DNA from 2 places in the Synechococcus sp. MIT S9220 genome. Region 2 is predicted to be linked to the other one. Evidence: predicted binding sites of a transcription regulator. Region 2 holds the regulator's gene; the other holds the start of a gene.
The links. Region 2 encodes HrcA, which represses chaperone genes, less so after heat shock. Its sites were predicted from a motif close to TTAGCACTCNNNNNNNNNGAGTGCTAA; they were not measured.
Positions count from the first base shown of each region.

Region 1 (10,267 bases), 280 kb from region 2:
CAATTGCCTGCTTTTTTTATGTCGAGAAATCGTTTTTAGGGAGATTTTCATGCAGTCTTTGTCGCAACGATTGGATGATTCGGAATGCCTGCTCGACGCTGATTTGAATTGATTGTTTGCGGCGATGCTTGGCTCTTGTTGCCTGCAGCCTGGAATAGTGTGTTGCTTCAAGGTGGGTCTTCGATGAGTGGGTTTTGATGCCGCCATTCATCAGAATGATTGCTTGATTCTTCGATGGTGATATTGATCACCAATCCTCGCGAATTTGAACGTCGGATCTCCGCAATAGTCTGTTACACTCTCACGAAATATTTTTAATGGGTTGATTTCTTTCTCTTCTTTTCTCGCGCTTGGGCTCTCCTCTGCAACATTCGCAGTGACATCAAGCATGGAGATTTTGAACAGACTCGCTCCATTAAGGATTCAGAATTCTGAGAGATCAGACCTCCTCGGCAAGAGCGGGAAAAATGTATTTCAGGCTTCTTCCCCACTATTGAATAAGCGATCCATGGTCGCTTTGTTTGAGCAGCATTGTTTTAATGAGTCTGCCGCAGTCGAAGTTGCTTCTGCCTCGCTGCTTGAATCTGCTTGGGCTGCTGCAAGCTTTGGAGAGGCGCCCGATTCACTTGCTCAAGTCTGTTCGTTTGCATCCTTTGCCGACTACCTGAATGAGTTGTCGCTGAAGGCCTATTCTCTACCTGCTTCAGGTGTTTTCACCTCGGGCTTTGGGCCACGCTGGTCTCGGCATCATTCAGGAATTGATATTGCTAATCACATTGGAACAGCAATTCATGCTTCACGGTTTGGGCGTGTGGTTTTCGCAGAGTATTTAGGTGCCTATGGGCTGATGGTCGAAATTCAGCATCCTGATGGGTACAGGACTCGTTATGCGCATTGCGATGAGGTTCTTGTTCGAGTTGGTGAGGCTGTTATTCGGGGTGATGTGATCGCAAAAATGGGAAATACTGGGCGAAGTACTGGTCCTCATCTCCATTTTGAGATTAGAGATCCAAAGGGAATCGCACTGGATCCAGAAATATTTCTGGGCAAGATGAATGTTCAGAATAATGTTTAAAAGACACGTTGCCTGCCTTTGTTGACGCACTCGCCTCCGTCGCAGCTGATCTTTATCCCATTTGCTTCTAGAAGCTTGAAGGTTTTTGTTTGTTCATTAAAGCTCCAGATTGATTGAAGAGCTACATTTTTTGCTTGCGCTGAAAGGCTTGGATGAATGAAATTGCCAAGGCTTGTTGCCAGTATCTTATTTCCTTGGCTTGTTTTTACGATTTTAATCTGCTCCTTGATATGAGGACCAGATCCTATGCCAATATCAATCATATTTTCTTGAATCATGGTTGTTAATACAGCTTTTAACCTAGCGTGAGTTGCTTTATCCCAGCTGTGTAAGGCGAGAATTCTAAGCCTGCTCGTGTCAGTAAAAGACTTTTTGATTGCTCCCAAATTGAGTACACAGAGCATATTTGCACAATGGCTTTGGCTGCCTCCTACATAAGCACTCGCAAATGTGATTGGGACTATCCCTTGTTTTGTTTTGATATTGCTCTGTATGGGTTCTTGAAACCTTTGTTCGTAAACTCCACTCAGGGCAATGTTTGGATTTTGGCTTCGAATTGATTTGACGAAATTATAGGTTTGCAATGGTCCGTTGCCTTCTTTTGAGCGAAGGCAGTCAAAGGTATGATTGTTAGCCAATCCAATAACATTGAATCCAAGGTCAATGGTATCTTCAAGTTCTTTGGGGTGTGTTAAGAATGCATAGGTGCTAGGAGATAACTTGCTCCAGAATTGCTCGCAATGTGTGCCAATGCTTGTTTCCCAGTTAATGTAATTAATGTCTCCAAGTGTGGTTTTGTTAGGGTCAAATCGCTTAAAGGCTTGTTTAAAGCCGCCTTCATAGATTGGCCGGCTTGTATGTGTTTTTGCCCATCCCGAGTCACCAAATGCAGTAAACGTAAATTCAATGGCTTTGCTGCTGTTTTCGTTAGGAGCTGCTTTTTCGTAAAAGTCTGATATGTCAGTCTCTGCAGTTAAGGATGGCGAAGTTGTGACGCACCCACAAATTATAAATGTGCTAAGCGCTAAGCCAAGTTTCAGTTTAGATTTCATGCGTAGTAATTTTGAATGGCTTTTGATTATTTTATTGCCTATTGCCGAGAATTGCGTGAATAAGAGATCCTTTGAGTTGAAGGGTCTCATTGGTAATCACTTTTATGGCTGGTGGTTGCTCATGAGTTTCAGGCCTGTTTTCTAAAACTATATGCCAAGCTTGCCGCGTCTCGTATGAGCTCTTGCTGTATAGAGGCTTGCTTATTCTGATCTGCTTTTTCTATTCGGATCAAGATTCTTGCCGCTTGTTCGACTAAGAATATCAGTTGATTTTTTCTTGGGGTTAGAGTATTGGTAATCGTGTTGATGAGAAGGGTGGCAAAATCTTTGTAACTTGTTCTTCGTTGATGATGCTTTAGGCATCTTGGCGGCAGGCTTTAATGCATGTCTCTAACTGACAAGGCTGCTGATTGATATTAAGAGAACTAGCATAGTATCAAAGTCTATTGCCTGAAATTAATGCATAAAAACCGGGAATATCTCCCGGTTAAATTGATCATGAAGATTTTTTGGTTGCTAAATTATTTCTGGTTCATAGCTGCTTGTGCACGAGCTCTTGCGCGGTTAAGGCTCTGTTGGGCCTTCACTTTTTCAGGCGAGGTTGGCTGGCCTTCCAATTTGCTGACTGCGCTACGTGCAGCCTGCAGTTCGCTTTCAGCAGAACTGCCATCAATCGAGCTTCCCAGTTCAGCGGAGTTCACCAACACGGTGACATCATCCGCTTCCACTTCCGCAAACCCACCCATCAGGGCGATGGATTTCCAGCCGCCGTCCGCACGGACACGCAAAACGCCCACATCAAGCGCTGCAAGAAGTGAAACGTGGCCGGGAAGAATGCCCAGCTGCCCAGTGGTGCTGGGGAGAATGACCTCATCAGCAGAGCCATCGAACACGCTCTGGTCTGGTGCCAGCACGCGGAGGGTGAGGGACATGGATATGGAGTGTTTGGGTTAAAAGCTTGGGCTCAAAATGAAAGGGACTGGGGCATGAATTTCATGCCCCAGATGCCATCACTTGGCTTCTTCGGCCATCTTTGCAGCCTTGGCCTTGACTTCGTCGATGTTGCCAACGAGGTAGAAAGCCTGTTCAGGAAGGTGATCCAGTTCACCAGCAAGAATCTGGTTGAAACCACTGATGGTTTCCTCGAGCTTCACGTACTTGCCGGACATGCCGGTGAAGATCTCAGCCACAAAGAAAGGCTGAGAGAGGAATTTCTCGATCTTGCGAGCACGGTCAACGGTACGGCGATCGTCCTCTGAGAGTTCGTCGAGACCGAGAATCGCGATGATGTCCTGCAGCTCTTTGTAGCGCTGAAGCGTGGACTGCACGCTGCGAGCTGTGCGGTAGTGCTCGTCGCCCACAACAGCGGGCTGAAGCATGGTGCTGGTGGAGTCGAGCGGGTCAACAGCGGGATAGATGCCCTTGGACGCGAGGCCACGGTTCAGCACCGTGGTGGCGTCCAGGTGAGCGAAGGTGGTCGCGGGAGCTGGGTCAGTCAGGTCATCCGCAGGGACGTAAACCGCCTGGATCGAGGTGATGGAACCTTCCAGAGTGGAGGTGATTCGCTCCTGAAGTTCGCCCACGTCAGTTCCGAGCGTTGGTTGGTATCCAACAGCGGAAGGCATCCGTCCGAGCAGTGCGGACACCTCCGAACCGGCCTGAACGAAACGGAAGATGTTGTCAATGAACAGCAGCACGTCCTGCTTGTTCACGTCACGGAAATGCTCGGCCATCGTCAGAGCTGAGAGGCCCACACGCATGCGAGCGCCGGGAGGCTCGTTCATCTGCCCGTAGCAGAGCGCCACCTTGGACTTGGAGAGGTCATCGGCGTTGATCACGCCTGAATCCTTGAATTCCTCGTAAAGGTCGTTGCCCTCACGGGTGCGCTCACCCACACCGCCGAACACGGAAACACCACCGTGTTCCTTGGCGATGTTGTTAATCAGTTCCTGGATCAGCACGGTTTTGCCGACGCCGGCACCACCGAAAAGACCCACTTTTCCGCCCTGGCGATAGGGAGCCAGGAGGTCAATCACCTTGATGCCGGTCTCAAAGACCTTGGGCTTCGTTTCCAGTTCAGTCAGTTTGGGAGCTGAACGGTGGATCGGAGCTGTCGTATTGGATTTAACCGGCCCCTGTTCATCGACAGGCTCGCCGAGAACATTGAAGATGCGGCCAAGGGTTCCTTCGCCGACGGGCACTGAAATCGGTGCACCTGTATCGAGGGCCTCCATGCCACGGACAAGTCCGTCGGTGGCACTCATGGAAACGGCGCGAACACGGTGATCGCCCAACAGCTGTTGGACTTCAGCGGTCAAAGCAACCGCCTGCCCGGCGGTATTGGTGCCTTCGATGCGGAGAGCGTTGAGAATTTTGGGCAGCTTGCCGGCGGGAAATTCCACGTCCAGAACCGGGCCAATCACCTGGCGGACAACGCCCTTGGTACCGGCGGAGGCGGGAGCAGCAGCGGCCATAAGTAAGGGGGTGTGAGAGGGAAGCGTCTAGAGCTATCCCTTCCTGAGCGGGGCAACGATACCACCGTCGCGAGAGAGGGGGGAGTGGTTCGGTCACCCGCACGCTTGTCCCGTGGCCGAAGTGCAGAACCCGGACATAGGTTGGCACTCGACGACCTTGAGTGCCAGCTCGAGTCGCATCGGCGCTTCGGCGCACTGTCCCTGCTCCTGCAAGAACCCATGGCAGCTGTTTCTCTCAGCGTCTCCACTGTTAAGCCCCTCGGCGATCGCGTTTTCGTCAAGGTTTCAGAATCCGAGGAGAAAACCTCCGGCGGCATCCTGCTCCCCGACACCGCGAAGGAAAAGCCTCAGGTGGGCGAAGTTGTTCAAGTTGGCCCTGGTAAGCGCAACGACGACGGTTCCCGCCAGTCTCCTGAAGTAGGTGTCGGCGACAAGGTCCTCTACAGCAAGTACGCAGGCACCGACATCAAGCTCGGAAGCGATGAGTTCGTGCTCCTGTCCGAGAAGGACATTCTCGCCATCGTCAACTGACCGGCTCCTGACTGCCACGCGCCTGAGACAGGTCGGTAGTCACCAACTATTCCTTTCCATCCATTTCCGCCCCCATGGCCAAGCGCATCATTTACAACGAGAACGCTCGCCGCGCTCTTGAAAAGGGCATTGACATCCTGGCCGAGTCCGTTGCTGTGACTCTCGGCCCTAAAGGTCGCAACGTTGTTCTTGAAAAGAAGTTCGGTGCTCCCCAGATCATCAATGACGGTGTCACCATCGCCAAAGAGATCGAACTCGAAGACCACATCGAGAACACTGGTGTTGCTCTGATTCGTCAGGCTGCATCCAAGACCAATGACGCAGCTGGTGACGGCACCACCACTGCGACCGTTCTTGCCCATGCCATGGTCAAGGCTGGCCTGCGCAACGTTGCTGCCGGTGCCAATGCCATCACCCTGAAAAAGGGCATCGACAAAGCGTCGGATTTTCTGGTCGACAAGATCAAAGAAAACGCCAAGCCGATTGCCGATAGCAATGCCATCGCCCAGGTGGGCACCATTTCCGCTGGTAACGACGAGGAAGTGGGTCGGATGATCGCCGACGCCATGGACAAAGTTGGCAAGGAAGGTGTGATTTCCCTGGAAGAGGGCAAGTCGATGACCACCGAGCTGGAGGTCACCGAGGGAATGCGCTTTGACAAGGGATACATCTCTCCCTATTTCGCCACCGACACTGAGCGAATGGAAGCCGTCCTGGACGAGCCCTATATCCTGCTCACCGACAAAAAGATCGGCCTCGTGCAGGATCTCGTACCCGTGCTCGAGCAGATTGCTCGCACTGGCAAGCCTCTGCTGATCATCGCTGAGGACATCGAGAAGGAAGCTCTTGCCACTTTGGTGGTGAACCGTCTGCGCGGTGTCTTGAATGTGGCTGCGGTGAAGGCCCCCGGTTTTGGTGACCGCCGCAAGGCCATGCTGGAAGACATGGCTGTGCTGACCAATGGTCAATTGATCACTGAAGACGCCGGTCTGAAGCTTGAGAACGCCAAGATCGAGATGCTTGGCACTGCCCGTCGCGTGACCATCAACAAGGACACCACAACGATCGTGGCCGAAGGCAATGACGTGGCAGTGAAAGCGCGTTGTGAGCAGATTCGTAAGCAGATGGACGAAACCGAGTCCACCTACGACAAGGAGAAGCTTCAGGAGCGACTGGCCAAGCTCGCCGGTGGTGTTGCTGTGGTGAAGGTGGGTGCTGCCACCGAAACCGAGATGAAGGACAAGAAGCTTCGGCTTGAGGATGCCATCAACGCAACCAAGGCTGCTGTTGAAGAAGGCATCGTTCCTGGAGGTGGCACCACCCTGGCTCACCTGGCTCCCACACTCGAGCAGTGGGCATCGTCCAGCCTGGAGGGAGAGGAGCTGATCGGAGCCAACATTGTGGCTGCCGCTCTGACTGCACCACTGATGCGCATCGCTGAGAACGCAGGTGTCAACGGTGCTGTTGTGGCTGAAAACGTGAAGGCCAAGAACTTCAATGATGGCTACAACGCGGCCAACGGTGACTATGTCGACATGCTGGCTGCCGGCATTGTCGATCCCGCCAAGGTGACGCGTTCCGGTCTGCAGAACGCTGCGTCAATCGCAGGCATGGTGCTGACCACCGAATGCATCGTTGCTGACATGCCCGAGAAAAAAGACGCCGCACCAGCCGGTGGCGGCATGGGCGGTGGCGATTTCGACTACTGAGTCGCAGCTTCTCGATCAAAGCCGCCTCGGCGGCTTGTTAAGCCCCGCTGTTGCGGGGCTTTTTTGTTGCCAGCTCGGGATTGAATTCAGGCGGCACGTGGCGCTTTTGTCGACGTCTCGGTTCTGGACGCCTCCAATCTCCACGCCTCTCAAAATGTTCGCAGTGAACAGTTTTTGGCGCAGATGGTCTGAAATGGTATCGAGGGTTACTGAAAATACGTGTTTCAGCCTCGTCTGAGGCGATTTTTGATCGCCCTTTTGGTGGTTCCAGCATTTCAGCTGCTGAGTTCTGCCCTGCTGCCTGCGTACGCAGGTGATGCCTCACTTTCGGCTGCCGACAACACTCTGATCCTCACCTCGGCGGCACTTGTGCTGCTGATGACTCCTGGATTGGCGTTTTTCTACGGAGGATTCGTTCAAGCTCGCAATGTGCTCAACACGATGGCGATGAGCTTCGTGATGATGGGCATCGCCACGCTGGTGTGGGTCAGCTTCGGATTCAGTCTTGCCTTCTCCGACGGCGGAGCTCTGAATGCCGTCATTGGCAATCCCTTCTCCTTCGCCATGTTGGAGAACGTCCCTGATATTTGGCCTGGCCTGGCGATACCTGGCCTCAGCTTCGCTCTCTTTCAGGGCATGTTCGCGATCATCACTCCGGCTCTGATTTCAGGGGCCTTGGTGGAGAGGATCAGTTTTCGCTTCTGGTGCGTCTTCACCCCCGTGTGGCTCCTGGTGGTGTATGCCCCTCTTGCTCATATGGTCTGGGGAGGTGGTTGCCTTGGGAAAGACCTTGATTTCGCTGGAGGCACGGTGGTGCATATCAGCTCTGGTGTTTCTGCTCTCTTGCTTGCTGGCCTTGTTGGCTGGCGCAAGCAGTGGCCCAATTCGGTGCGCCCACCTCACGATGTGACTCAGATCTTGCTCGGCACTGGTCTGCTCTGGTTTGGCTGGTTCGGTTTCAACGGCGGTAGTCAGCTGAGTGTCAGTGGTGCGGAACTCCCCTTCACTACGACGCATATCTCTGCAGCAACTGGCTTGGTTGCTTGGTCATTGATCGAAACATGGCGTGATGGCAAGCCCACTGCTGTCGGTATGGCGACCGGGGCTGTGGCCGGTCTGGTGGGCATCACCCCAGCAGCTGGGTTTGTCACGCCGGGGGCTGGGATGGCGATCGGTGCGATCACTGGTCTGCTTTGTTATTGCTCTGTGCAGCTCAAGGTTTCGCTGCGTTTTGATGATTCCCTCGACACCTTTGCCGTCCACGGTGTCGGTGGCACAGTCGGCGCGATTCTGACCGGTGTCTTCGCTAGCACTGAGCTGATCGCCACTCACCCCGCAGCCCAGGTTTTTGCTGAGAAGGGCAGAGTTGGCTTGATTGTTGATCAGTTTCAGGTTGTGCTTGTGGCCTATGGGTTGGCGGCCCTTGGGACACTGCTGATCGCAGGAGTCTTACGAGGTCTTGGCCTTCCGTTCCTAGTGACGGAAGAGGCTGAAAACCTTGGCGTTGATGTGCGTGAGCACGGTGAAGAGGCCTATCCGGAAAGGATTGGTTCTCCCCAGTTTCATTAAGTCGCGATCCGCTTGGACCTGTTGTTGTCGGCCCTGCTGATTTAGTTCAGCCAGCCGGCACTCAGGATCACAGCCAGCGTCAGAAAGATGGCCAGGGTGGTCCAGGTGATGCGGTTGAGAGTCGCTTCAGCGCTGCTGGCACTGGTAAACGACGTACTACCACTGGCGGCGAGCCCACCCATGCCATCACCCTTGGGGCTGTGCAGCAGCACAAACAGGATCAGCAAAAGGCCGCTGCCGATCCAGATCCAGGAAAGAACGGTGGTAATCATGGGCAGATCTTATGTCCGAGCCGATCAGACCGGTTGTGGCAGGAGAGCGGTGGAGGGCACAGGTGTCTCGATTGGTTCGATCAGGGTGCTGCCGGTCATGGCATCGGGTTTCTCGAGATCGAGCAGCTGCAGAAGAGTGGGTGCGATGTCAGCCAGCCCGCCGTTATCCCGCAGGCGGATTGCATTGCCCATGCCGCGCAGTTTTCTGCGTTCTCCCTCCACGAGGATTAACGGCACAGGATTGGTGGTGTGGGCCGTCCAGGCTTGACCGTCATCGCCTTGCATTCGCTCGGCGTTGCCATGGTCTGCAGTGATGATCATCGTTCCTCCCATGCGTCCCACGGCATCGAGCAACCGTCCGATGCAATGGTCAACCGTTTGAATCGCCTCAGTTGCGGCTTCCATCACGCCGGTGTGTCCAACCATGTCTGGATTGGCGTAATTGATCACCACCAGGGAATAAATCCCCTTCTCGATGGCTTCAATGCAGCTCACGGTGAGGGTTTCAGCGTTCATGGCAGGGGCCTGGTCATAGGTGGCCACCCGCGGAGAGGGCACCAGATGGCGGTCTTCCCCCTCGAGAGGCTGCTCAACACCACCATTCATGAAGTAGGTGACGTGGGGGTATTTTTCGGTCTCTGCTGTTCTGTATTGGCGCAGTCCTCGTGATGCCACCACCTGGCCCAGCAGGTCATCCAGGGACTCGGGTGGGAATGCAACCTCCACGGGGAGGCCAGCCTCGTACTGCGTGAACGTGACCACATCCAGCCGAGGCTGATGAGGGCGCTCAAAATCAGAGAAATCCGTTCTGGCCAGGCACTGAATGATCTGACGAGCTCTGTCAGGTCTGAAGTTGAACATCAGTAAGGCATCGCCATCGTTGAGATGGGTTGCCTGTAAACGCGTAGGTTCCACGAACTCATCGGTGATGCCGCTGTCGTAACTGGCCTGCAGTGCCTCAGCGGCTGACATCTGGCTCACCGGAACGTCAGGAGAGGTGAGCAGTTCATGCGCGCGGGCTGTGCGTTCCCAGCGGCGATCGCGGTCCATGGCCCAGTAGCGACCGCAGAGGCTGGCGACTTCACCCACTCCACTGGCCTGAATGGCCTCCTCGACTTGTTTCAGATAAGCCGGAGCACTCTGAGTGGGGGTGTCACGTCCGTCGGTGATCGCATGGATCGCCACATGTTTCAGGCCTTCGTCGGCTGCCCATCGCAGGAGTCCACAGAGGTGATCCACATGGCTGTGCACACCACCGTCCGAGCAGAGGCCCAGCAGGTGAAGCGTGCCGTTGCTTGCACGCAGGCGTTCGGCCAGTTCACGCAGTTTCGGAACAGCACGCAACTGGTTGTCGCGAACCGTGTCGCCGATCCGCACGAGTTCCTGGCGGATGATCCTGCCCGCGCCGATGGTGAGGTGCCCGACTTCGGAATTACCCATTTGTCCATCAGGTAATCCCACATGGGAGCCGCTCGCCTGGATCAGTGTCTGGGGATAGGCGTGACGCAGCGCATCCATCACAGGAGTGCTGGCAGCTCGGATGGCGTTGTGGTCCGTGTCGCTGCGTTCGCCCCACCCGTCCAGG
Region 1 covers NZ_CP047958.1:1,902,687-1,912,953, reverse strand. The annotation lists gene SynMITS9220_RS10665 (M23 family metallopeptidase) at 509-1,075, shown strand; gene SynMITS9220_RS10660 (CapA family protein) at 1,072-2,127, opposite strand; gene atpC (ATP synthase F1 subunit epsilon) at 2,649-3,059, opposite strand; gene atpD (F0F1 ATP synthase subunit beta) at 3,138-4,601, opposite strand; gene groES (co-chaperone GroES) at 4,821-5,132, shown strand; gene groL (chaperonin GroEL) at 5,207-6,841, shown strand; gene SynMITS9220_RS10635 (ammonium transporter) at 7,088-8,410, shown strand; gene secG (preprotein translocase subunit SecG) at 8,452-8,682, opposite strand; gene gpmI (2,3-bisphosphoglycerate-independent phosphoglycerate mutase) at 8,707-10,267, opposite strand, start outside.
Region 1: a site for HrcA is predicted at 4,743-4,769, ahead of groES (co-chaperone GroES). Genes of this name have one in related genera too.

Region 2 (10,267 bases):
TGAATCCAGACGGATCGACTTCGCCAACCCAGCCTGGACCGCCAACTCAGCGGTCTGCCTGCATCGCCTGTAAGGACTGCTGATCAGTGTGTCCGCCTGAACATCCAGCCTCCGCAGTTGTCGGACAACCTCCAGAGTTCGCCGCATGCCGCGATCGGTCAGGGGGCGATCGGGATGATCACGGCCGCAGACCCGTTCTGCGGCAATGCCATGGCGCAGGAGAAGAAGATCAACCGAGCTGGAGTCGCGCACGCAGACGCAAGCTGCTCACACGTTCATCCTGAACGGAGGTGGCGTTCGGGTCAGCCCCAGCAGAGACAGCTAAACCTTTCACAGCTGGCAACAGTGATCGACCTGCCACCCCCTGCACCAGCTCCCAGGGTCGCCACTGACCCAGGTGCAAGCGGCTTGGCGCCGCAGCGAGTGCCAGTTGCTGAGACAGCACTGACTGACTCGCGAACTGCAGCTCCTGCAGCTGCTGCTGTCGCTGCATCAGGTCCCCACTCTCACCGCGACGGCGCAAACCATCGAGGGTCTCTGCCCACCAGTTCACACCGGTGTGCCGCTCCAGAGCGACAGCAAGTTCAGCTTGCAGCGACTCCTCTCCTCGACGTCGTTGACGAGCCAGACGGGTCCAGACCTGAACAGGTTGGCCTTCGCTGTCGAGAGTGGAGCCTGTCAACCCAAGCCCCTGAAGTCGCTGATCCACCACTTCGGGATCGGGACGATTCGGCCGGGTGCCTAACACCCAGCCCTGCGGCCCTTGCTGCCAAAGCATGGGCCCCTCATCGAGGCCGGCGACCGCAGCCGCGGCCCCGGTCGACAGGGATTCGATCGACTGCCGCAGAAGGGGAGCGATCCACTGAGCCAGGGGCTCATTGGCATCGGCAGCCAGAAGATCCGCAGGATTCGTGAGCAGAGCGACTGTCTCCGCATCACCACCGGCATCTCTAAGCAACACATCGCTGTCCGCCAGCTGAGACATCCGGGGAATCAGAGGCTCACGGAAGTGAACCACGGCATCAAGCGCCAGATCAGCGCCCTGCGGTGTCAGCGATGCCACCAGCCCCTGCAGGTCTTCACGGGCAGTGATCGCTGAGGGGACCCCCAGCCAGCGGTCCATCGCACCAGGGGTGGCAATCAGAACGGCAGCACCACGACCGAAGCTCTGCAGATCAGCCGCCAGAACAGGGTCTCCGAGCTGATGCTGACTGTCCAGTTGAGAGACATCCAGCGCCTGTTCAAGCACGCCTCGCCCTGAAGCCAGCAACAGCAGATCGTCGTCGATCAAGGCCGTGGCGATCGGTTGGGGATCTCTTCCCAGCAGGGCACCGCGACCGCTGATCAGTCCCATACCGCGGTAGCGGGAGATCTGCAGATCGGTGCCTGCCAGGCTTCGGGTCTGCCAGAAACGCTGCAGAAAGCGCTTGGCCCCATCTTCATCGCGGCTGGACAGTGCCAGGACCCAACCCTGCTTCGGTTGTTCCCCGGACTGCTGTGCAGGAGCGTCAAGCACTGCAAAGCTGACCTCGGGCCCGATCCAGCCGGCCAGCTCAGTGCTGAAGTCAAGGCCGGCCAGAGCAAAGGCACCATCTCTGAGCTGACGGGTGCTGTCATTCACCAGTTGGCGCTGGCGAACGGGCGCAACGGCCTGGGCGTAAGCAGGCACCTGACGCGAGTCGACCAGCCAGTGCAGCGTCAGGGCTGCATCACTTGGCATAAACCGTGCTGCGCGGGGCAGTTCAAGTGGCCGGTCCATGATCCGCAGCGGGCTCTGACGAGCCATCGCCCACCAAACACCCAGCGCCAGGGTGAGCAGCACCATCGCCACAGCGACCAGAGCCAACAGGAACGAGCGCCCTTTCATGAACAGGCGGTGAAGCACATGGTGCTCATCTTCTATCCATCCATGGTGCTGTGCCAGCCCAAAGCCAGACTGAAGCGATGAATGGACCCACCCCCAAACCCCTCAAAGCCAGCGAACTGAACGACTGGCTCAACGACAACACCGATCTGACCGTTGTGGATGTGCGGGAGCAGCAGGAACTGGTGATCGCTCCATTTCCGCACCCGGTAAAGCATCTGCCCCTCAGTGATGCTGAAAACTGGATGGGGAGCATTGATGACGTGCTGCCAAACGGTGGTTCGATCGTGGTGCTGTGCCATGCCGGTGTGCGCAGCTGGAATTTCGGTTGCTGGCTGCTCGAGAATCGACCATCCCTGGACGTCTGGAACCTTGAGGGTGGCATTGACGCCTGGAGCGTTGTGGTGGATCCCGCAGTGCCGCGCTACTGAACGCCCTGCCACTGATCAGCGCGCCAGTCAGCCGAACGGCATGCATTCATGACAGGAACCAATCTCCCTGACTGATTCTTCGTAAGATCGCGATCCGCAAGGTGATCTCCGTGAAGCCGCTGCCCCGAAGACAGCAGGAGGTTCTTCAGGCCACGGTCCACCACTATGTCGACACCATCGAACCGGTGGGCAGTCGCGCTTTAGTGCAGAGATTCGGAATCAAAGCGAGTTCGGCCACGGTGCGTTCGGCCATGGGAGCTCTGGAACAGCGTGGACTCCTGACCCAGCCACACACGTCAGCGGGTCGCGTGCCCAGCCCCCAGGGCTACCGCCACTATGTGGACTGCCTTCTGCCCGAACCCGGTGCGGGTGCCCATCACCTGGAGCGGGAATTGACCCAGCTGAGCCTGCGCTGGGCGGCACTGGATGACCTGCTGCTGCAGCTGGCACGCCGGCTGACGGATTTCACAGGTCTGATGAGCCTGATCAGCCCGCCGCAACGATCCCAGAGCAATCTCAGAACCATTCGCCTGGTGCGCAGTGAAGACCGCCTGCTGGTGATGCTCGTGGGCGATTCCAGCCAGGCCCATCACCTCAATCTGCGGCTGCCCCATGGCAGTGCCGGTCAGGTGGAAGCCTTAGAACGCTGGACCTCAGACCAACTGGTGCAGGCCGGAAAGCTGGACTGGAGCTGTCTGCCACAGCAGCTGCAATCCTGCGGAAGGGCACTTCAGGACGCGCTGGAGAACGGCAATCCCTTCCAACGCCCGATCGAGCAGGCACCGTTAGTGCATGGGGTGTCGCGGCTCGTGGCTGAACCCGAATTCAGTGACAGCGCCAGGGTGAGGCCTCTTCTCGACCTGATGGACAGTGACCCGGCAGCGTTTGTTCCCGCACCTGCCTGGTCCGACGGACGCGTCTGGATCGGCCAGGAGCATCCTGAGACAGCATTGAGCCGCTGCTCAGTCGTCCAGGCCAGCTATCGCAGCGGTGACGGAGGCGTGGGCCAGGTTGCCCTGATCGGCCCCATGCGGATGGCCTACGCGACCGCTCGTGCGGCCGTCAACTCCGTTGCTGTCACCCTGGAGCGCTTACTCAGCTGAGACATGCTCTGAATCTTCAGAGTGCGTCGCCAAGCTGCTCGGCGACCGTGTTCACATCCTTGTCACCACGACCAGAGCAGTTCAACACCACTTCAGTGCCATCCGCCAGCGTTGGACAGAGGGTCTCAAGCCAGGCGAATGCATGCGCTGTCTCGAGGGCAGGAATGATGCCCTCCAGTCGGCTCACCAGTTGAAGCGCCTGGAGCGCTTCAGCGTCGGTGACGGCGCCGTATTCGGCCCGGCCAATCTCGCGCAGGTAGCTGTGTTCAGGCCCAACTCCGGGGTAGTCCAGGCCGGCACTGATCGAATGAGCTTCCTGGACCTGCCCGTCCTGATCCTGCAGCAAAAGGCTCATGGCACCGTGAAGCACACCGACCCTGCCTTCCGTCATCGTGGCGGCATGACGGCCTGTGGCGACGCCATCACCGGCTGCCTCAACTCCGATCAGACGTACATCGCTGCACTCCACAAAGGGATGAAAAAGACCCATGGCGTTGGAACCCCCACCAACGCAAGCCATCAGCACATCCGGCAAACGACCGAACGCTTGCTGGCATTGGTCCCTGGCTTCCTCTCCGATCACTGCATGAAAGTCGCGAACCAACATTGGATAGGGGTGGGGGCCTGCCACTGACCCGAGGATGTAATGCGTGGTCTCCACATTCGTAACCCAGTCACGGATGGCCTCACTGGTGGCGTCCTTGAGCGTGGCGGTGCCGGCGGTCACAGGCTGAACGCTGGCACCAAGAAGACGCATGCGGAACACATTCAGAGCCTGACGGCGCATGTCTTCAGCACCCATGTACACCACACACTCCAAGCCGAAGCGAGCGCAGACCGTGGCCGTCGCGACCCCGTGCTGACCAGCTCCTGTTTCGGCAATGATTCGCTTTTTGCCCATTCGCAGGGCCAGCAACGCCTGCCCGAGCGCATTGTTGATTTTGTGGGCGCCGGTGTGGTTGAGATCCTCACGCTTCAACCAGATCCTGGGTCCGCCGTCACTGCGGCGGTAATGGGCTGTGAGCCGCTCAGCTTCATAGAGAGGTGTGGCCCTGCCCACGTAGTTGCGCAGCAGGCGGTTGAGCTCTGAGGTGAAAGCCGGATCTTTCCAGGCCTCAGCCGCGGCCGTCTCCAGCTCAGCCAGGGCAGGCATCAGCGTTTCAGGCACATACTGTCCACCGAAACGGCCGAAACGACCGGAGGAGGCAGGCCTGGAGCTGACGGCCAGATCCTGAGCGGTTGGCTTGGGTGGCAGGGTGCTGGTCAAGGTGCAGCTGACCGCGCGCGCGGCCTTTGAAGCGTTGGCTCAGCGTAAGCAGGCAATCACGCGATGCCGTGGATCACAGGCACTGATTTGAAGATTCCGGAACCCTGCCGTCCGCAGGGCCGCAGCCATATCGAGGCTGAAGTACTGCTCGATATAGGGCTCGGTGCTTTTGAGCAATGTGGCGACTGCCGCCGGAAGGCGCTGAAGCACGGAGGAGGCGGGATCCTGATCCACCATCACCAGAGCACCTCCTGGCCGCAACAACCGAGCAGCCTCCCCCAGCACGGCGTGGGTCGCATCCTGAGGCAGCTCATGGCAAACGAACTGAAGACTGATCAGGTCAAAGGACGCATCCGCCAGACCGGTGTCCTCCGCCGCTGCATGCAACCAGCCATCCACGAGTCCCTCCCGATCCCGCACACGAGCCACTGCGAGCATGTCGGGGGAAAGATCCAGGCCCTGAATCCGAGGTGCGGGCTCTTGGCGCTGCTCTGCCCGCTCAGCCAACCAGCTTGCGAGATACAACGTGCTCACTCCCACTGAACAGCCAAGATCGAGCACCTGATCAATGGATCCGTTCAGGAGCGGCGCCAAAGCGCGGTGGATCTCATTCCGCAGACGGGCCTGGGCCACAGACGGTGCCAGCGCCTCGTCCGGCCAGATGCGCAGGGCCATCGCATCGGTGGCTTGCTCAGCTTCGGCAGCAGCCTGCCAGCAGAGATTGCCCTGTTCATAGGCGTGAAAACGCGCCACGTAGTAGGCGGGCGGCACCAGGCCTGGAGTGATGCTGCTCGACAACAACGGTGCTGCAGCCTTCTTGAGTTCACGGCGACGGACTCTCCAGGGAATGCCGTTGCGTTCCGCCGTTCGGATAATCAACTGACGTGCCTGGAAAAACAGAGGACGCCTCAGCAGAGCAATACCGATCAAGTGTTCGATCCAGCGACCAAGGCCCTGGCTTGAGTCAGCCCATCGAGGCGTGGACGCTGAGTCGGTCATCACGAGAACGGCAGGATGGTGTCGGATGCGCAGAAGCGATGCCGAAAGGCGGGTGGCAGGAATTCAGCAACACAGACAGTCTGCAGCGGCCGAGCAGCCCCGAGAAGCAACCCACTGCGAAAGCCCAGCAAATCGTTCGGGTGCAGCCGACCCGTGGGGGGAAGGGCGGCAAGACCGTGACGGTGATCCGCGGTCTGGAGCTCAACCAAGAAGGACTCAAAGCACTGCTGAAGAAACTCAAGACACGTATCGGCAGCGGTGGCACCGCAAAAGACGGCTTGATCGAACTTCAGGGCGATCAGGTGGAGCTCGCGCTGGAACTGCTCAACAAAGAGGGATACCGTCCCAAGCGCGCTGGGGGCTGAAGCTGACCGAGGCTCAAAGAGATGCAAGTTGAGGGACAATGGCGGCCCCAGACCGCCGGATCCCAATGACCGCTTCGTCCAGCCACGGCCAGCTGACCAACCAGGGTGCTTCCACCAACATCGCCTGGCATCAGGCATCGGTTGATCGAGCAGCCCGCGCTGAACAACGGGGACACCGAAGCGCCATTCTCTGGTTCACAGGCCTGAGCGGTGCGGGCAAAAGCACGCTTGCCAACGCGGTCAATCAGGCCCTGTTCGAGCGAGGACTGAGCACCTATGTGCTCGACGGAGACAACATCCGCCATGGCCTCTGCAAGGACCTGGGATTTTCCGATGCCGACCGTGAGGAGAACATCCGCCGCATTGGTGAGGTCTCCAAACTGTTTTTGGATTCCGGTGCCATCGTTTTGACGGCATTCGTCTCGCCATTCCGTGCTGACCGCGACAAAGCGCGCAACTTGGTGAGCGACGGAGATTTCATCGAGATCTTCTGTGCCGCTGATCTGAATGTGTGCGAACAGCGCGACACCAAAGGCCTGTATGCGAAGGCACGTGCCGGCGACATCAAGGAGTTCACGGGAATCTCCAGCCCTTATGAAGCACCAGACACTCCGGAACTATGCGTCGACACCGGCGCAGCAGACCTGGCGCACTGCGTGGATCAGGTGGTGAACGAGCTGATCTCACGGAACATCATTCCTGCCCAGCGCTGACCTCGCTAACGACCGCATTGCTGACGACCGCGTGGATGCCCTGACGCTCTGCCCAGGCATCCACGAACGTCTTGAGGCAGCTGGCGACAGGCACCGCCAGCAGCAGACCTAACAACTCTCCAAGGCCGTAGAGGTCTCCAGCCTTCGCTCCCAGGGGCAGGGCAATCAGCAGCCAGGCCGGCTGCAAGCCCACGATGCTTCCCATCAAACGCGGCTGAATGACCTGGTCAACGATCTGACCGACCACGATCGCAGCCACCAGAGTCTCTAGGCCTGTACTGGGATCCTGAAAAGCGAGCAACCCGCTCACGGCGACGATTGTCAAAGCACTGGCGTAGGGGATCAGGGTTGTGAATCCGATCAGCACGGCGAACAGCACGCCATAGGGGATCTTGAGAAGGGTGAACACCACGATCTGACCCAAGGCCAGGATCAGCGCCAGCAGCACCTGCCCGCCGAAGTAGCCACGAAAGGTGCGAGCCAGGGTGCTGGTCACCAACGAACGCCAGGCATCCGGAAGCCAGCGGGCCAGACCCTTCGTGATCGATTCACCTCCGATCAGGAAGAACACCGCCAACACCAGCACGATCACCGTGTTGATCGTGGTGCCGAGTGTGGCCCCGAGAATGCTGAGCAAGCTCTGGCTGAGCTGGCTGGCCACGGAGCTTGCACGGGAGAGCAGATCACTGCTGAGATCACCAAACTCCGTGGGCAGACCACGGATTGCGGCCCACTCCTGGAGACGGTTCACCCACTCCTGGGCCGCCAAGAGCAATCCAGGCAGAGCATTGATCAACTGGCCAAGCTGCTCAATCAGCAGCGGCACCAGGGTCAGCGCAGCGAAGACCAATGCCCCGATCGTGGCGAGAGTGACAAGCACGATCGCCACCCAGCGGCGCATCCCTCGACCGGTGAGCCAGCGGCAGGGAATATCCAGCAGAAACGCAATCAGCGCGGCGGTGAGAAACAGTCCTGGGAAGGGAGCCAGTGGCAGGAGGAGCTGACGGATCACAAACAGGTTGAGGGTCAGCAACGGCAGCACCAATCCCCAGCGAATCCAGGCTGGCCAAGACGTCATGGCTTGAAGGAGGTGCAGATCAAAAGGAGCTCAGCTTGAAAACGGCACTCACCTCATGGCACCAAACATGCCGGCTGGCGGCAATAGCGAAGGTCGGCAATGGCCGGGGATCAAGTCATTCGCCCGAGATAGTCACAACTGCCCAGATCCTTCAGTCGGGCGTCCTTCTCAACGACCGTGTCATGAAGCTGCTGGCGGTAGGCCTCCAGACGTTCCGCCAGCGCACCACCCTCGACGGCAAGGATCTGTGCAGCCAGCAAGCCTGCATTCAGACCTCCGCCGATCGCCACCGTGGCCACGGGAATACCACCGGGCATCTGCACGATCGAATGCAATGAGTCGACGCCTGACAGTGCTTTGCTCTGCACCGGTACGCCAATCACAGGCAAGGTGGTCAGTGCGGCCACCATTCCAGGCAAATGAGCTGCGCCACCGGCACCGGCCACAATCACGGCCAGCCCACGCTGGCGAGCCTGCTGGGCGAAGCTGACCATCTCCAAAGGCGTGCGGTGCGCCGAGAGTACGCGTACCTCCACCGCCACCCCCAGCTGTTCCAGCACCTCGACGGCAGGGTGGAGGCTGGGGAGGTCGGAATCACTGCCCATGATGACGGCAACCCTGGGCACCGAACCTGGATCAATGGTGGGGGATGGCAACTCGGCCACAGGCAAGAACCGGAAGGACAGCGAGACTGCCATCGTCCCGCACCGGCCTGAGCCGGCCCAACCGCATGCGTCGGATCACCGATGTGCGTTTGCCCCAGCGACCCGGAAACCACGACCCTGCAGGTCTGTCCTGGCTCAGCCTGGATGATCGCAATCTGATCATCGCCGCTGGTCCGATGCCGGCCGGTGGGGCGATGGCCGGGGAAAGCTGGCATGGAGACAGGCTTAGTCGTCGGGGGATCGATCTGCAGATCAATGGGGGACTGGGCCTGGCCTTCACGGAGCTCACGCAACAGGATTTGCCGAAACTCCTGGAGTTGCTGGAGCTGCTTTGGCGCGATGGGGTCGAAGCGATCGCTCCAACCCTGGTCACCTGTGCTGTGGCCCCGCTACGCCAATCCCTGTCCGTACTCCGGCAGGCCCGTGACCGGCATCAAGCGGGCCGCTGCCAGCTGCTGGGAGCACACCTTGAGGGCCCGTTCCTTGCGGAAGCACGGCGGGGTGCACACCCGTTGGAGCACATCGCTGCCCCCAGCGTCGCGGCCCTAAAGACACGGATCGACGGATTTGAAACCGACATCAGCCTGATCACCCTGGCGCCGGAGCAACCGGGTGCTCAGGCGTTGATCAACGAACTCAAAGGGCTCGGCATCCATGTGGCTCTGGGTCACAGCACTGCAGATGCCGATCAGGCAGCCCTGGCGTTCCGACAGGGCGTCGAGATGATCACGCACGCTTTCAATGCCATGCCGGGACTGCACCACCGCGCTCCTGGGCCCTTGGGAGAAGCCTGCCGTCGCGGCGACATTGCGCTTGGGCTGATTGCCGACGGAGTGCATGTGCATCCCACCACTGCGGTGTTGTTGCAGAAGATGGCGGGGGATCAGCTGGTGCTGGTGAGTGATGCCCTGGCGCCCTACGGGCTGGCGGAGGGTGAACATCGCTGGGATGAGCGAGTGCTCTTGGTGAACAACGGAACCTGCCGACTAGAGGACGGCACCTTGGCCGGTGTGACCCTGCCGTTGCTCGAAGGCACCTGCCGTCTAGCCAGCTGGAGCGGTGATGCGGATGGTGCGATCTGGGCCTCCACCATGGCTCCCAGAGAAGTGCTGGCGGAACGCCTTGAAGACCCCTTGTTGATTGGAGATGGACTGGACGATCTGCTGCGCTGGGAATGGAACGAATCAGAACGAAAGCTGGCCTGGCGGCAGGCTGCTTAAGATTCCGCCGCTGCGAGTGAATTGATGGCCCCCGAGCAACTGCTGAATGACAAGCAGGCCGAGAAACAGGAAGTGAAGGGCTATTTCGAGACGACGGGATTCGATCGTTGGAACCGTATCTACAGCGATAGCGATGACGTCAATAAGGTCCAGCGCAATATCAGGATCGGACACCAGAAAACTGTTGATGAAGTCCTGGCCTGGATCGAGGAGAGTGGGCAGTTCAACAATGTGAGTTTCTGCGATGCCGGTTGCGGCGTCGGCAGTTTGAGCCTCCCCCTGGCGCGCATGGGAGCCGGCTTCATCAATGCCAGCGACATCTCTGAAGCCATGACCAAGGAAGCTGAGCGCCGGGCGCGTGATGCGGGCCTAGACATGGCCAAGCTCAATTTCGCCGCCAGTGATCTGGAAAGTCTCAGCGGCTCATTCCACACCGTGTGCTGCCTGGATGTGTTCATTCACTACCCCCAGGAAGCTGCTGAAGAGATGGTGCGGCACCTCTGCTCTCTCAGCGAACAACGCCTGATCGTGAGCTTCGCGCCCTACACGCCGCTCCTGGCAG
Region 2 covers NZ_CP047958.1:2,184,984-2,195,250, forward strand. The annotation lists gene SynMITS9220_RS12100 (histidine phosphatase family protein) at 1-252, opposite strand, end outside; gene SynMITS9220_RS12105 (DUF3352 domain-containing protein) at 230-1,867, opposite strand; gene SynMITS9220_RS12110 (rhodanese-like domain-containing protein) at 1,945-2,295, shown strand; gene SynMITS9220_RS12115 (heat-inducible transcriptional repressor HrcA) at 2,406-3,398, shown strand; gene trpB (tryptophan synthase subunit beta) at 3,415-4,665, opposite strand; gene SynMITS9220_RS12125 (class I SAM-dependent methyltransferase) at 4,705-5,664, opposite strand; gene SynMITS9220_RS12130 (translation initiation factor) at 5,703-6,029, shown strand; gene cysC (adenylyl-sulfate kinase) at 6,095-6,742, shown strand; gene SynMITS9220_RS12140 (AI-2E family transporter) at 6,723-7,820, opposite strand; gene purE (5-(carboxyamino)imidazole ribonucleotide mutase) at 7,931-8,518, opposite strand; gene SynMITS9220_RS12150 (N-acetylglucosamine-6-phosphate deacetylase) at 8,551-9,705, shown strand; gene bchM (magnesium protoporphyrin IX methyltransferase) at 9,730-10,267, shown strand, end outside.